2 regions of the Micromonospora sp. CNZ285 genome follow, and region 1 is predicted to be linked to the other one. Evidence: riboswitches for the same ligand, from Rfam matches in the RefSeq annotation. Region 1 holds a riboswitch; the other holds the start of a gene.
The links. Region 1 has a riboswitch for cyclic di-AMP ahead of CLT75_RS02005 (C39 family peptidase). Riboswitches for the same ligand answer to the same signal wherever they lie in the genome.
Positions count from the first base shown of each region.

Region 1 (7,474 bases):
CTGTCCGCCGACGCCTGAACCCGACGGGACGTACCAGATGCGTGGTGACCTGGTCCGCAAGCTGCTCGCCCGGGTGCTGACCACCGGGCTGGCGGTGCTGGCCTTCCTCGTCGTGGCGCTCACCGGCGCCACCGGCTGGGGCCTGGCCCTGGCGGTCGCGGCGCTGGCCGCCACCGCCTGGGAGCGCCGGGTCCGGCCGTCCGCCGACGGGCTCGCCGAGACGGTGCTCGTGGCCGCCGGCATCCTGGTCGGCTACGCCCGTCGCCTCGACGACGGCTTCGACCCGGCGCTCACCGCGACCGCGCTGGTGCTGCTCGGGCTGGTGCTGCTGGTCGGCCCGCTGCGGCAGGCCGGCGCGCTGGAGATCCGCGCGGCGAACCTCCCGGTCCGCACGTGGACACCCGTGGTCGCCGCCCGGCTGGGCGACGCGCTGCTGGTGCTGCTCGCCGTGGTGGCGCTCGCCGCCGCCCTGACGCTGCCCGCCTGGACGGCACTGGTCGCCGCGCTGCTGGTCGGCGCCGGATGCGGGGCGGTCGCGCTGGACCTCGCCCGGCGCCGGTTCCGGCCGCCCGCCGGAGGTGGACCGGTCGGCCGGGCGCTGCGCCGCCACCAGCCCGAGTTCGTGCTGCACTTCTCCGCCCCGCCCGGCTCGGAGTACCAGGTCACCATGTGGCTGCCGTACCTGGAACGGATCGGCCGCCCGTTCATGGTGGTGCTGCGCGAGCCGGAGCTCCTGCCCGCGGTGGCCGCCGCCACCCGCGCCCCGGTGGTCCTCTGCCCCACCCTGAAGGCGCTGGACGAGGCGCTGGTGCCCAGCCTGCGGGTCGCGTTCTACGTCAACCACGGCGCGAAGAACGCCCACCTGATCCGGTTCAACCAGCTCACCCACGTGCAGCTGCACCACGGCGACAGCGACAAGGCCCCGAGCGCCAACCCGGTCTCGGCCATCTTCGACAAGATCTTCGTGGCCGGGCAGGCCGCGATCGACAGGTACGCCCGCGCCGGCGTGGAGATCCCCGCCGACAAGTTCGTCGTGGTCGGCCGCCCCCAGGTCGAGGCCATCGAGGTACGCCGGGAGCCGGTCGCCCCGTCCGCGCACCCGACGGTCCTCTACACCCCGACCTGGACCGGGCACCACGCGGACGCCAACTACTGCTCGCTGCCGGTGGCCGAGACGCTGATCCGCCGGCTGATCGACAGGGGTGCCGCGGTGATCCTGCGCGCCCACCCGTACACCGCCAAGAACCCGGCCTCGGCCCGCCAGCTCGCCCGGCTCACCGAGCTGCTCGCCGCCGACCGGGCCAAGACCGGCCGGCCGCACCTGTGGGGCGCCGCCGCGGCCCGCGAGCTGACGCTCACCGAGTGCGTCAACCGGGCCGACGCGCTGGTCTCCGACGTCTCCGGGGTCATCTCCGACTGGCTCTACTCCGGCAAGCCGTACGCGGTCACCGACACCGGCGCCGACGGCGAGCACTTCGTCGAGCGGTTCCCGCTCGCGGCGTCCGGCTACGTGCTGCGGCGCGACATGTCCAACGTGGACGAGGTGCTCACCGACCTGCTGGACGCCGACCCGAAGGCGGCACAGCGCTGGGCGGCGCGGACGCGCTACCTGGGCGACTTCCCCGCCGACGGGTACGCCGAGGCGTTCCTCTCCGCCGCCCGCCGGGAGCTGGAACCCGACTGGGCGGTCCCGGGGCCGCGCGCGGCCGGCTAGAGACGCGAGCCGGCCCGTCGCGGGCCGGCTCACCCCGCTCAGAGGTACGGGTCGAGCAGGGCGAGCACCGCCTCCGGATCCTCCACGTGCGCGTTGTGGCCCAGCCCGGGCAGCGTCGCCACCGGCACGCCCAGTTCCTTGAGCTGCGCGTCGGTCACCATCGGGTCCAGCTCGCCCCGGGCCAGCAGCACCGGCACATCGGTGGCGGCCAGCAGCGCCGGCAGCCGTGGCTCCCCCACCGCGAACGCGGCCGGGTCCATGGCGAGCCGCCAGCGGCCGTCCTCCCGCCGCAGTCCCGCCTCCACCACCGGATGGTCCGGGGCGAACAGCCCGGCGAGCCCGGACACGCGCAGGTAGCGCCGGGCGGCCTCGTCCCGGGTGGCGAACCAGGTGACCGGCCGGCCGGCCAGCTCCGCCGACTTCGCCAGTTCGGCCGGGGACCAGACCGCCTTGATGCCGAGCCCCACCACCGCGTCGACCGGAAGCCCGCGCTGCCGGGCCGCGAGCGCCAGCGCCACCACCCCGCCGAGCGAGTGCCCGAGCAGCACCAGCCGGTCGTCGGGGCCGAGCCGGACCGGGCCGAGCCCGTCGACGACGCGCTGGGCCAGAGCCTCGAACGAGTAGCCGTCGAGCGGCGGCGACCAGCCGTGACCGGCGAGGTCGGGGGCGAGCCAGCGGCCGGGCCAGCGGCGCTCCAGCAGCGGCGCCCAGGGCAGCCACACCTCGCCGGTGGCACCCATGCCGTGCAGGAGAATCAGGTGCCGCGTCCCCGTCGCATCGCCCATTGGCGCAGTCTGCCACCGCCCGCCCCGGACACGCGAGACCGAACCCGCCGACCCGCCCCCCGCCCCGCCCTCACCGTCGATCTTGGAGTTGTGGCACCTTCCATACCGGGCGAGCCGGGCATACTGGGCGCCACAAGTCCAAGATCGGCGCGCCAGGGCCGGGTGAGGGCCGCGCCAGGCCGGGCGGGGCGAGGGCGGGGCGGGGACGGGGCGGGGACGGGGAAGGCCGGCCCCCCGGGGTGGGGTGCCGGCCTTCGGGTGTGCGGGACGGTCAGGCGGAGTAGCCGCGGCTGGCGATCCAGTGCGCCAGGTCGATCGTGGTGACCCAGTACGACGGCAGCGACGGGTCGGCCGAGTCGGCGATCCGCACGGTCCGGCCGTCGTCCTTGTAGCCGACCACCGCGACGTAGTGGCCGCCCGGGAACGAGTGCCAGCCGCCGTTGGTGTCGGTGGCGGTACCGGCGACGTTCGCGACGACCCCGCGGCCGTTGCTGATCGCCTCGACCACGTCGGCCTGGAGACGGTCCATCTGGGCCGGGGTGGCCGAGCCGGGAATCATGCGGGTCCGGTACGGGTTGCCCTTGACCTGCTGGTTGAGCACACGGGTGGTGTCCTCGGCCGAGTTGGTGCCCATCTCGGTGGTGCCGAGAGGACCGGCGAGCGCGTCCTGGCTGCGCTCGATGCCGGCGGCGCTGAGCGCGTTGCGCACGGCGGCCGGGCCGCAGTAGAAGTAGTTGATCTGCGCCTGGTAGTCGTAGTCGAGCGACTTGCTCGACGGCGGCTTCGGCTTGGCCTTGGGCGTGGTGTCCGGGTCGGCAGCGGCCTTCGCGGACGGGGAGGCGCTCGGCGACGCGCTGGGCGAGGCGGAGGCGCTGGACGACGCCTGCGGCACGGCGATGCGGGCCTCGCTGCGGCTGGCGGGCTGCTCGCCGAGGCGGGCGGCGCCGAGGTCGGCGACCGCGGCGGTGTTCTCCTGGACCGGGGCGTCGTCACCGGCGGTGGCGACGGTTCCGGCGCCGGCGGCCAGCACGAGCGCGGCGGCCGATCCGGCGATGATCTGGTACGGGCGTTCGGTGACGATCCGTCGCAGCTGACGCTTCAGGTGGTGCTTCACGAAATCCTCCACGGGGCGTGAGCGGCACACGCCGGCCCGGCACGCGGAGGAACTCACACGTGCTGGCGGGGCCGGGTGGCCGGGGGATCGGGAACGCCCGTGATGCCGGGCGCCCAGGGGGCGGTTGCCGGTCGCGCGTCAGGCGCGCGCGGTCACCGCTTCGCCGTGGAGGCGGGGGACGATCGAGGGGTGGGCACGAGGGGTACTCCTTCCGTGGCCGCCGACCGGGTTAGCTGACGGATTCGGGCGGGAAGTACGCCCTACCGCGGGCCGTGGGCTCGCGGATTCACCCCGATGGTGCTCATGGGTCCCCGGTTCGTGGAACACGATTAGGCGGGTCGGTGCGGCGTCGCCGTCGGCGATCGATTACCGCATCGGACGCGCCGACACTACCGGTGGGTATGTCCCCTGCCAAGCGCTCCCACCTGCGTAAACGTGATCCGCGGTAACGGATTTCGGAACACCCGGTTACTGACTTCGCTCAATGGGACAAGCAGTTTCGACGGCGCCCGGCGGCGGAAAGCGGACAGACGGCGAGCACCCGGCCGGCAATCGCGGTACTCGATGACCCGTTTTGCGCCCGGCGCCCGTTTCGGCGGCCCGGGTGACCGGGCTCACCACGGTCCGGGTAACGATTCGGTCGAGACGGCCGTCTCAGCCGACCCGTGCCGGGCGCCAGCGGGCGTTACGGACCGTCGCGGGCACCGGCACGGCGCTCGCCGTCGCGCTCCGGTACTCCGGGGCGGGCCGCAGCGCGGCAGTGGCGGCGTAGGCCTCGGCGGCGAGCGTCCGGGCGGCCTCGGCGGCCAGTTCCGCGCCCCGCCAGGCCGACCGCTCCCGCGCGGCGGCGCTCTCCCATCCGGCCCGGCGCCCGTCCCGGACGGTGCGGGCCAGCACGATCTCCTGCTCGGCGGGGTGCCGGCGCGGATCCCACCCGTTGCGGCGGGCCAGCACGTCGGCGAGCTGACGGGCGGTCAGGTCGCCCCGCCAGTGCGCCGTCATGGCGGCGTGGTGCAGCCAGCGCTCCCGGGCCGCGTACTCGGCGGGGGTACGCGGCGTGCGCGGGGCGGGCAGCGCGGCGGCGCCGGCGAGGCGGCGGGCGGCGGCGTCCGCCTCGTCGTACGCGGTCCAGGCCCGGTCCGCCTCGTCCTGCGCGGCCAGCCACCGCTCCCGGCGACGACGGGCCGTCTGGGCGGCCCCGGCGGCGGCCACCGCGACCTCCTCGGCGTACCGGATCAGGTCGTCGCGGCGGACGGCGTCGGCGTCGGCCGGTTCGGGGGCGGCCTCCGGCGCGGGGTCGCGTTCGGGCCGGGCGACGAGCGCGGCGAGCAGGCCCAGCGCGAGCAGCAGGAGGAAGGACCAGATGGCGGCGGCCTCGGGCACGGAGGTGAGGAAGTGGTACAGAGCGGTCTGCGACATGGTCGGCACCTCACGGGAAGGACCTGGCGGGAGGGCCCGCACGATCTCGCCGGGGCGGGCCGGTGGCCGCCGGGGGCGGGTGCGGGGATGACGTGCGGTGGGTGCGGGGATGACGTGCGGTGGGTGCGGGGAACGGGCGCGGCCCGTGGGCGGGTCAGCGGGCGGGCGGGGCCCGCGGGCCGGCCGGTGCGGCGACCCGTCCGGCCGGGACCGGCTGCGGCGCCGCCGGGGCGACCGCCCGGGGCGCGGGCGCCGGGACACCGGCGGGAGCGGCCTGCCGCTCGGCCACGCGGTCGGCTTCCGGCCGCACCGTGGTCGAGGCGCCCGCGATGGGGTACGCCGAGACGGCGGCCGCCGGGGCCGGGGCGGCAGCGGCGACACCGGACGGCAGCGTGGCAGCGCCGAACGAACAGGCGACGACCACGGCGAGACTGGCGAGCATCCGGGCGGTCCAGCGCGCCACCCACCACACGGGGCAGGTGAGCGCGATCGGAAGCACGGGTACAAATTACCGCCGAACCCCCACGAACGCACCGCCGCACGGCGTGTCGCGGATCGACCGGCCGACGTGTGCGCGTGTCAGTCCGGGCGACGCCGCCCGGCGTACTCGATGTCCTCGGCCGGACCGGTGACGGAGGCCGCGCCCCCGTCGGCGGCCGGGGCGGCGGCGGCCTCGGCGGGCCTGCGCGGAGCCGGCACGGCCGGTGCGCGCGACGCCGCGCGGCCCCGGCGGGACGGGCCGAGCAGGCGCATCATCGGTGTCTCCACCCAGCGGTGCAGCGCGGCGGCCAGCGCGAGCGTGACCACCAGGAAGCCCAGCACCGCGAGCGGGCCGCGCCACCCGGGCAGGCCGGTCCCCCAGTGCCCGGTCAGCCGCAGCACGGTGACCATGACCAACACGTGGACCAGGTAGAAGGCGAACGACACCTCACCGAGCCAGACCATCGCCCGGGACCGCCAGGGGGTGGGCCGGCCGCGCACGTCGGCGTCCGCCGCGGCGGCGATGACCAGGAGGTACGCGACAGCGAGCAGCGCCGCCCAGAACTCGGCCGGGATCCACAGCGCGGCGACCACCCAGGTGGTGACGAAGAGACCGGTGGCGACGGCGAGGTTCGGGCCGCGCCAGCGGTGCCGGCGCATCAGCTCGGCGGCGGCCACGCCCATCCAGAACTCCAGCGACCGGGTCACCGGGAAGATCTGGGTGAACCACCACCGCTGCTCCTCCGGGACGAGCTGCTGGCCGGGCCACAGCGCCAGGATGAGCAGCGGCGCCGCGACCAGCACGGTCCGCAGCACGCCGGTACGGGCCCGGCGCAGCCACGGCACCACGAGCGGCAGGCACAGGTAGAAGGCCAGCTCGCAGGAGAGCGACCAGCTCACGTTGTTGACGCTGTAGAAGTAGCCGCCCAGCGGGATCCACGCCTGGACCAGGAAGAAGTTGGCGATCGCGGCCCACGGCACGACCGGGTCGGCGAACCAGGCCGCTACGGCCAGCGCCGCGACGAACGTCACCACGTGGTTCGGGTAGATCTTGGCGAACCGGCGGCGCAGGAACGTCCACGCGCGCTCCCCGTCCCGGTACGACCAGACCAGCACGAACCCGCTGAGGATGAAGAAGAACTCGACGCCGGACAGGCCCAGGCTGAACGCCTTGTCGACCAGGGGCTTCAGGTGCGGCTCGGCGACGATGCCCATCGTTCCGGCGTGGAAGCCGAAGACCAGCAGCGCGGCCACCCACCGCAATCCGGTCAGCGACGGCAGTCGCGGGGCACGGGTGACGGTCGGCGCGCTGGTCATTCCGGGCACCCTACCCCGGGCAACCGGGACGTTCCCGGCGAGCCGACGTCCGCTCGGCTCCGCTCGGACGGCGGATAGGATTTCCGTTCTGCACGCGCGGGCACCCACCCGGCTCCCGCCCGCACGCCGTGCCGTACGGAAGGTGAGCGAACCGGATGCACCAGCGGATCCTGCTCCGCGCCCGCAAGGGCCCGTTCGACGTCCTCACGCCCGAGGAGACGTTCGCCGGCAACTGGATCGGGGACAACAGCGGCAACCTGGTCTTCAGCCACGCCGCGCACAAGCTGCTCGCCACCTCCACGGCCGAGATCACACCGACCCGCACCCCGGCCGACCCGCGCCTCGCCGACGAGATCAACGAGCGGCACGACGTGTTCGTCGTACCGCTCGCCAACGCGTTCCGGCGCAGCTTCGTGCACCGCCTGACGCCGCTGACCCGGCTGATCGAACGGCTGAAGATCCCGGTGGTGGTGCTCGGCGTCGGCGTGCAGACGAACGTCGACGGCGACCGCGAGTACCTGCGGCCGATCGACGAGCCGGTCCGCGCGTTCTGCAAGGCCGTGCTGGACCGGTCGCACAGCATCGGCGTACGCGGCGAGGTGACCGAGAGCTACCTCAACGCGCTGGGCTTCTCCGACGTGGAGC
Region 1 covers NZ_SPQD01000001.1:416,689-424,162, reverse strand. Annotated here, with positions in the region: gene CLT75_RS02020 (bifunctional cytidylyltransferase/SDR family oxidoreductase) at 1-18, shown strand, start outside; gene CLT75_RS02015 (CDP-glycerol glycerophosphotransferase family protein) at 38-1,714, shown strand; gene CLT75_RS02010 (alpha/beta fold hydrolase) at 1,753-2,499, opposite strand; gene CLT75_RS02005 (C39 family peptidase) at 2,771-3,625, opposite strand; cyclic di-AMP (ydaO/yuaA leader) riboswitch at 3,817-3,959, opposite strand; gene CLT75_RS02000 (hypothetical protein) at 4,268-5,032, opposite strand; gene CLT75_RS01995 (hypothetical protein) at 5,187-5,531, opposite strand; gene CLT75_RS01990 (acyltransferase family protein) at 5,612-6,829, opposite strand; gene CLT75_RS01985 (polysaccharide pyruvyl transferase family protein) at 6,985-7,474, shown strand, end outside.

Region 2 (7,474 bases), 5.5 Mb from region 1:
CTTCGCCACTGTGGTGTTGTCGCCGGTGAGCAGCACCGGCTTCAGGCCCAGCTCACGCAGCCGCGCGACGGCCGCCCGGCTGGTCGGCTTCACCGCGTCGGCCACCGCGAGCACGCCCCGGGCGCGCCCGCCCCAGCCGGCCAGGATCGCCGTCCGCCCGGCGGCCTCCGCGCCGGTCGCGGCCCGCACGACCTCCTCGGGTACGTCGAGACCCCGCTCCCGCAGCAGCCGGGCCCGGCCGACCACCACGGTCCGGCCGTCGACGGTGCCGGTCACGCCCAGCCCCTCGGCGTTGGCGAACTCGCCGACCGGCGGCAGCGGTCCGGCCTCGGCCGCGGCCTCGGCGACGGCCCGCGCGATCGGGTGCTCGGAGGCGGCCTCCAGCGCGCCGGCCACCCGGAGCAGTTCGTCGGCGTCCTCGCCGTCGGCGGGCAGCACCTCGGCCAGCGCCATCCGGCCGGTGGTGACGGTGCCGGTCTTGTCCAGCACCACGGTGTCGACCCGGCGGGTGGACTCCAGCACCTCCGGCCCCTTGATCAGCACGCCGAGCTGCGCGCCTCGCCCGGTGCCGACGAGCAGCGCGGTCGGGGTGGCCAGGCCGAGCGCGCACGGGCAGGCGATGATCAGGACGGCCACCGCGGCGGTGAACGCGGCGGTCGGCCCGGAGCCGGTGCCGAGCCACCAGCCGAGCGTGCCGGCGGCCAGCGCGATCACGATCGGCACGAAGACGCCGGAGATCCGGTCGGCGAGCCGCTGCACCGCCGCCTTGCCGGTCTGTGCCTGCTCCACGAGTCGCGCCATCTGGGCGAGCTGGGTGTCCCCGCCGACCCGGGTGGCGCGGACCACCAGCCGGCCGCCGGCGTTTACCGTGGCGCCGACCACCGCGTCGCCCTGGCCCACCTCGACCGGCACCGACTCGCCGGTCAGCATGCTGGCGTCGACCGCGGACGTGCCCTCCTCGACCACACCGTCGGTGGCGATCTTCTCGCCGGGCCGGACCACGAACCGGTCGCCGACCGCGAGCCGGCCGACCGGGATGCGGGTCTCCTGCCCGTCGCGCAGCACCGCCACGTCCTTGGCGCCGAGTTCGAGCAGGGCGCGCAGCGCCGACCCGGCGGTGCGCTTGGAGCGCGCCTCGAAGTACCGCCCGGCCAGGATGAACACGGTCACCCCGGCGGCGGCCTCCAGGTAGATGTTGCCGGCGCCGTCGCCGCGGGTGATGTCGAGGCTGAACGGGTGCTTCATCCCGGGCATGCCGGCGTCGCCGAGGAACAGCGCCCAGAGCGACCAGCCGAACGCGGCCAGCGTGCCGAGCGACACGAGCGTGTCCATGGTCGCCGCGCCGTGCCGCAGGTTGATCAGCGCGGCGCGGTGGAACGGCAGCCCGCCCCAGACCACCACCGGGGCGGCCAGGGTGAGCGAGGCCCACTGCCAGTAGTCGAACTGCCAGGCCGGAACCATGGCGAGCACGATCACCGGCAGGGTGAGCACGGCGGAGACCCAGAGCCGGGTACGCGCGGTGCGCAGCTCGTCCACCGGCTCCCCGGCCGCTGCCGCCTCCGCCTGCTCGGGCGGCGGCGGAACCACTGCGGTGTAGCCGGTCTTCTCGACGGTGGCGATCAGGTCGGCCGGCGCGATGTCGTCGGCGTACCGGACGGTGGCCTTCTCGGTGGCGTAGTTCACCGTCGCCTCGACGCCGTCCATCCGGTTGAGCTTCTTCTCGATCCGGGCGGCGCAGGACGCGCAGGTCATCCCGCCGATCGCCAGTTCGATCAGGTTCGGCGCGGTGGGCAGCGCCTTTCCCGTGGCAGTCATCGCGGCACCTCCGGCGCTCAACTGTGCCCGTGCCCCGGGGTGCCGTGTCCGGCGTCCGGGGTCGGTGCGGTGGTGGATGCCGGCGCGGCGGGCGGCGGCGCGGTCCGGTCGCCGGCGAGGACGGTGAACTCGGCGGTGTGCACCGCGTCGCCGTGCCGGAAGTCCAGGTAGAGACGGTACGCCCCGGCCGAGGGCACCTCGGCGGCGAACGTGATCGCTGGACCGGCAGGTGTGCGCCCGTCGCCGGGCGTGCCCTCCGGGTGCACGTGCAGGTACGCCAGGTCGCCCTGCCGCAGCGCCACCAGGTGCCCGTACGCGCCGAGGTAGGGCGCAAGGTCGGTGACCGGCCGCCCGTCGCGGCTGACGGAGAGCGTGAGCCGGCTGGTCCGGCCCGGCTCCGGCGTGCCGGTCAGGGTGACCGTGTAGCCGTCGACGGTGGTGCTGGTCGCCGGCGCCGGCAGCGGCCGGGCGGTCAGTTCGCCGGGGACCGTGACGTCCAGGCCGAGCGTCAGCGGCTCGCCGCCTTCGGGGGTGAAGTCGGCGAACGCCCGCCAGACGCCGGGGCCGCCGAGCGGTGAGGCGACCCGCCAGGTGCCGTCGCCGGCCATCTCCGGGTGGACGTGCCGGAACCCGGACAGGTCCCGGCGGGCGACGATCAGGTGCATGCGCTTGTCGTGGGCCACCTCGAAGCGGGTGACCGGCGTGCCGTCCGGGCCGGTGATCCGGAAGGCGAACTGCCCGGCCGGGGCGTCGGCGGGCTGGAACGTGTAGCCGCGCTCGGAGACGAGCAGCCCGCCGGGTAGGTGCGCGGAGGCGCCGCCCGCCTGGCTCTCGTCACCGTGGCCGGTGTCGCCGGCCCCGTGGTCGCTGTCGCTGTCGTCGTGTCGGGTCTCGGCGGCCGGGGCGACGGGATCGGCCAGGTTGCCGATCCCGTACGCCGCTCCGAACACCGCCACGAGGCCGAGCGCGAAGCCGCTGAGCTTCGTCGCCGTGTTCATGGTGTCTCCTCGGTTGTCGCGGGTCCGCCGGACCCGTCACGCACCGACGAGGTCGTAACCGGCCTCGTCGACCGCCGCGCGGACCGCGTCCACGTCCAGCGGGTTCTGACTGGTGACGGTGACCCGGCCGCCGGCCAGGTCGACCTGGACGTCGGTGACGCCCGGAAGTGCGCTCAGCTCGGTGCTCACCGAGTTGACGCAGTGCCCGCAGGTCATGCCGTTCACCTGGTAGGTGGTCTCCATCTCGCCCTCCGATCTGATACCCCCCTGGGGTACGTTCGGAACGTTAGCATACCCCCGAGGGGTACGCTATCCTCGGTTTCATGACCGCGCCGTCCAGCCCGACCCGGGGCTACACCGCCAGCAAGGACCAACTCCTCGCCCGGCTCCGCCGGATCGAGGGCCAGGTCCGTGGCATCGAGAAGATGGTCGAGGACGACCGTTACTGCATCGACGTGCTGACCCAGATCTCGGCCATCCAGGCGGCGCTGGACAAGGTCGGCCTGGGCCTGCTCGACGGCCACGCCCGGCACTGCATGCACGAGGGCGCCGCCGAGGGCCGGGCCGACGAGATGGCGACCGAGATGATGGCCGCCGTCGGCCGCCTGATGAAGCGCGGCTGAGCAGGGACCTCCGACCCCTCCGACCAGGGCACATCGACCCGTGCCGACGCGACCGGGCGGACGTACCGTCGAAGTGGCGGGCAGGCCGGTCCGGCGGACCCGCGGTGACGGACGGAGGGCGGCCCGATGATGTGGCAGAGCCCGATGATGGGCTGGATGTGGATCTGGTCCCTGCTGGTGCTCGCCGTGCTGGCGGGGCTCGTCTGGGCGGCCGTGCGATGGACCGGCCCGCAGTACCTGGGCCCGACGACGGCCCGGCGCATCCTGGACGAGCGGTACGCCCGCGGTGAGATCGACGAGGACGAGTACCGGCGGCGCCGGGCCGGCCTGGCCTGACCGCGCGGGGCGCGCGTCACCGGCCACGGTGTGCGGGAGCGGCCGGCCGGGCTGCCTACCATGGCCGGGCGACGACCCGGACGTGGTCGACACGTCCGCGCCGGCCGGGTGACCAGACCGGTCCGGCGGACCAGGCGTCGCCGCGACCGTTGGGAGAGACGTCATGGGTGCCGACCACACCCGCCCCGCACCCGCCGCGCCGCCGGGCGTACGGCGGCTGCTCGTCGCCGTGGTGGTGCCGCTGTTCGCGCTCACCGTGATCGCGGCGCTGGTGCTCTGGCCCGGGCAGGACCGGGAGCCGGTCGGCGGCGCTGACGTCCCCCGCTACCACGGCACGGTGACCCGGGTGGTCACCGAGCCCTGCCCACCGACGCCCGAGGCCCCGGAGGGCGGGGGTGGCCCCTGCGGCACCGTGACCGTCACCGCCGAGCAGGGCCCGGACGCGGGCCGGCAGGTCGAGACGCCGATCCCGGCCGGGCCGGGCGCGCCCCGGGTCGCGGTCGGCGACGAGGTCGTCCTGGTCGAGCTGACCGACCCGGCCGACCCGGCGGTGAAGTCCTACAACATCGCCGAACACCAGCGCGGTACGCCGCTGATCTGGCTGATGGTGCTGTTCGCCGCCGCGATCGTGGCGTTCGGCCGGTGGCGCGGGCTCGCCGCGCTCGGCGGACTGGTGGCCAGCTTCGCCATCCTCCTGGGCTTCGTGCTGCCGGGCATCGGCGCCGGCCAGCCGCCGCTGCTCGTGGCGATCGTGGGCGCCGCGTTGATCATGTTCGTGGTGCTCTACCTGACCCACGGGATCACCGCGCAGACGTCGGTCGCGGTGCTCGGCACGCTCGGCAGCCTGGTGGTCACCGGCGTGCTCGGCCTACTCGCCACGTCCGCCACCCACCTGACCGGCTTCGGCAGCGAGGACGCCACCACGCTGTCCATGTTCCAGGGCGACGTGGACCTGCACGGCCTGCTGCTGGCCGGCATCATCATCGGCTCGCTGGGCGTGCTGGACGACGTCACAGTCACCCAGGCGGCCACCGTCACCGAACTGGCGCACGCCAACCCCGGACTGTCCCGGCGGCAGCTCTACCGGGCGGCGACCCGGGTCGGCCGGGCCCACATCGCGTCCACCGTCAACACCATCGTGCTGGCGTACGCGGGCGCCTCGCTGCCGCTGCTGCTCCTGCTGGTCGCCGACTCCCGCCCGGTGAGCGAGATCCTCACCAGTGAGTTCCTCGCCCAGGAGATCGTCCGCAGCGCGGTGGCGACACTCGGCCTGATCGCCGCCGTACCGCTGACGACCGGACTGGCCGCGATCGTGACCACCGCCGGGCGGCGCTCGCCCGGCGCGGAGCCGGCGCCCGCCGCGCCCCCGCCGCCGGCCGAACGGGACGACGCGCTGGAGGCCCTCGGCGGCGGAAGGAGTACGGAGGCCGCATGGTGACACTCCGCAGCGTGACCATCGAATTCAAACGCGACGCTGGTCACGGTGTGCCACGGCGAAATCTCGCTATTGGTCGGCTTCCGGACGTAGATCCTCACGAGTGCTGTCAGGTAACCTCGCTGCCGGTCACCGCCGAAGGCGCGCACCGGCGCCAGCGGTGCCGCCGCCCAATCGCTCACGGGCGAACCGGGGAACCAGGTACATGGGGTGAATCCGCGACAGCGGTAGGGGCCACTTCCGTCCCGAACCCGTCAGCTAACCCGGTCGGCGGCCGACGGAAGGGAACACTGTGACGGCACCCCTGCGCCGCTGGCTGACACCCGTGGTGGCCGTGCTGGCCTCGCTGGCAGTGCTGGCCGGCCCGAACCCGGCGACCGCGGCCCCCGCTGCGGCGGCCCCCGGCAGCCCCTCGGGCCACGAGGAGGACGGCGAACCTCCGCTCATCACCGAGGCGATCGACTCCGCCAACCGGGCCTTCCTCCAGGCCAAGGCGAAGCTCGCCAAGTCCCAGGACCGCCAGCGGCGGCTGGCGGCCGAGGTGAAGACGGCACAGGCCGAACTCGACGCGCTCAGCCCGCAGGTCAACCAGCTCGCCGCCCAGTCCTACCGGACCGGCCGGATGGGCGCGATGGCCATGCTGCTGGAGAGCAACTCCCCCGACTCGTTCGTCCGCCGGGTCAACGCCCTGGACGAGCTGAACCTCCTCAACGCGCAGCGCCTGGCCGCCATCAACGCGGTCAAGACCCGCGCCGAGCAGGCCAAGATCGCGCTCGACGCCGAGGTGCGCGAGCAGGAGAAGCAGAAGAACGCGATGGAGCGCGAGAAGGTGCAGGCCGAGCGCGCGCTGAAGCTCGTCGGCGGTCTCGGCTTCACCGGCGGCCTGGTCTCCGCCACCTCACCGGTCGCCAAGATCGCCCCCGGCCGCACCGCCGACGGCGGGTGGAAGGCCGAGTCGTGCAGCGAGGACGACCCGACCACCTCGGGCTGCGTCACGCCGCGCACGCTGCACGCGTACAAGGAGGTCCGGCGCGCCGGCTTCAAGCGCTTCGTGGGCTGTTACCGGCCCGGCGGGCCGTGGGAGCACCCCAAGGGCAAGGCGTGCGACTGGTCGCTCCAGAACAGCGGCTTCGCGCCCTGGCACAACAACGACACCCGCCGGTACGGCAACGAGGTGGCCGCGTTCCTCATCCGCAACGCCGACCGGCTGGGCATCTACTACGTCATCTGGAACCGGCAGATCTGGTTCCCGGCCACCGGCTGGAGTTCGTACAGCGGACCGTCGAACCACACCGACCACGTCCACATGTCGCTGCTCTGACCCGGACACCACGAAAAGGGGCCGCCCTCGGGCGGCCCCTTTTCTCGTCCGTACGGTTCAGCTCGCCAGCGCCGGGTCGGCGGGCGCGGCCGGGGCGGGCAGCGGGGCCGGGGCCTGCGCCACGGTCCGCACCTCGCCACCGGCGAGCCGGTACGACATGCCCACCACCGTGCACCGCCCGGCGGCCACCCGCTCGGCCAGCACGGCGGACCGGGCCAGCAGCGTCTCCACCGTCTGCGCGATGTGGACGTCGATGATGCCGTCGAGGTCCTCGACGCCCTGGCGGGCGGCGCGCAGCAGGCTCGGCGAGACCGCGTCCACCACCGCGCCCAGGTGCCCGGCCGGGGCGGCGCCGGTCCGGACCCCCTCCCGGGCGGCCTGGACCGCGCCGCACGAGTCGTGCCCGAGCACCACCACGAGCGGCGTGCCCAGCACGGTGACGGCGTACTCGACGCTGCCGAGCACCTCCGGCCCGGCGGTGTGCCCGGCGGTACGCACCACGAAGAGGTCACCGAGACCGCGGTCGAAGATGATCTCGGCGGCGAGCCGCGAGTCGGAGCAGCCGACGATCACCGCGAACGGATGCTGGCCGTCGGCCACAGCCGTCCGGTGCCCGGCGTCCTGATTCGGATGCTGCGGGACGCCGGTGACGAACCGGTGATTACCGGCTCGCAGCTCGGTCAGTGCCTGCTCCGGGGTGCTCGGCGTCATGTCCCTCACCTCGTCTACCTGGGGAACCACCAGGCCGAACGGCCTCGCGACCCACGGTCACACGCCCCTCGGGGTCCGTCAAGATTCGTGATACGCATTTCATACTTTCCCGCCCCGGACCGCGCCGATTCGGCAGGTGGCGGACGTGGCCATAGCATGACCACCATGGCGACCACACCAGTTGAGGACGGGAGCCGCCGTAACTGGACCTTCCTCACCAACCACGGCCACGTGC
Region 2 covers NZ_SPQD01000001.1:5,871,547-5,879,020, reverse strand. Annotated here, with positions in the region: gene CLT75_RS27055 (heavy metal translocating P-type ATPase) at 1-1,815, opposite strand, end outside; gene CLT75_RS27050 (hypothetical protein) at 1,833-2,813, opposite strand; gene CLT75_RS27045 (heavy-metal-associated domain-containing protein) at 2,850-3,056, opposite strand; gene CLT75_RS27040 (metal-sensitive transcriptional regulator) at 3,137-3,436, shown strand; gene CLT75_RS27035 (SHOCT domain-containing protein) at 3,563-3,772, shown strand; gene CLT75_RS27030 (YibE/F family protein) at 3,936-5,210, shown strand; cyclic di-AMP (ydaO/yuaA leader) riboswitch at 5,365-5,495, shown strand; gene CLT75_RS27025 (VldE C-terminal domain-containing protein) at 5,500-6,528, shown strand; gene CLT75_RS27020 (carbonic anhydrase) at 6,586-7,239, opposite strand; gene CLT75_RS27015 (helix-turn-helix transcriptional regulator) at 7,396-7,474, shown strand, end outside.
Region 2: linked by a shared signal. The riboswitch ahead of CLT75_RS27025 (VldE C-terminal domain-containing protein) and the one ahead of CLT75_RS02005 (C39 family peptidase) in region 1 are both predicted to bind cyclic di-AMP.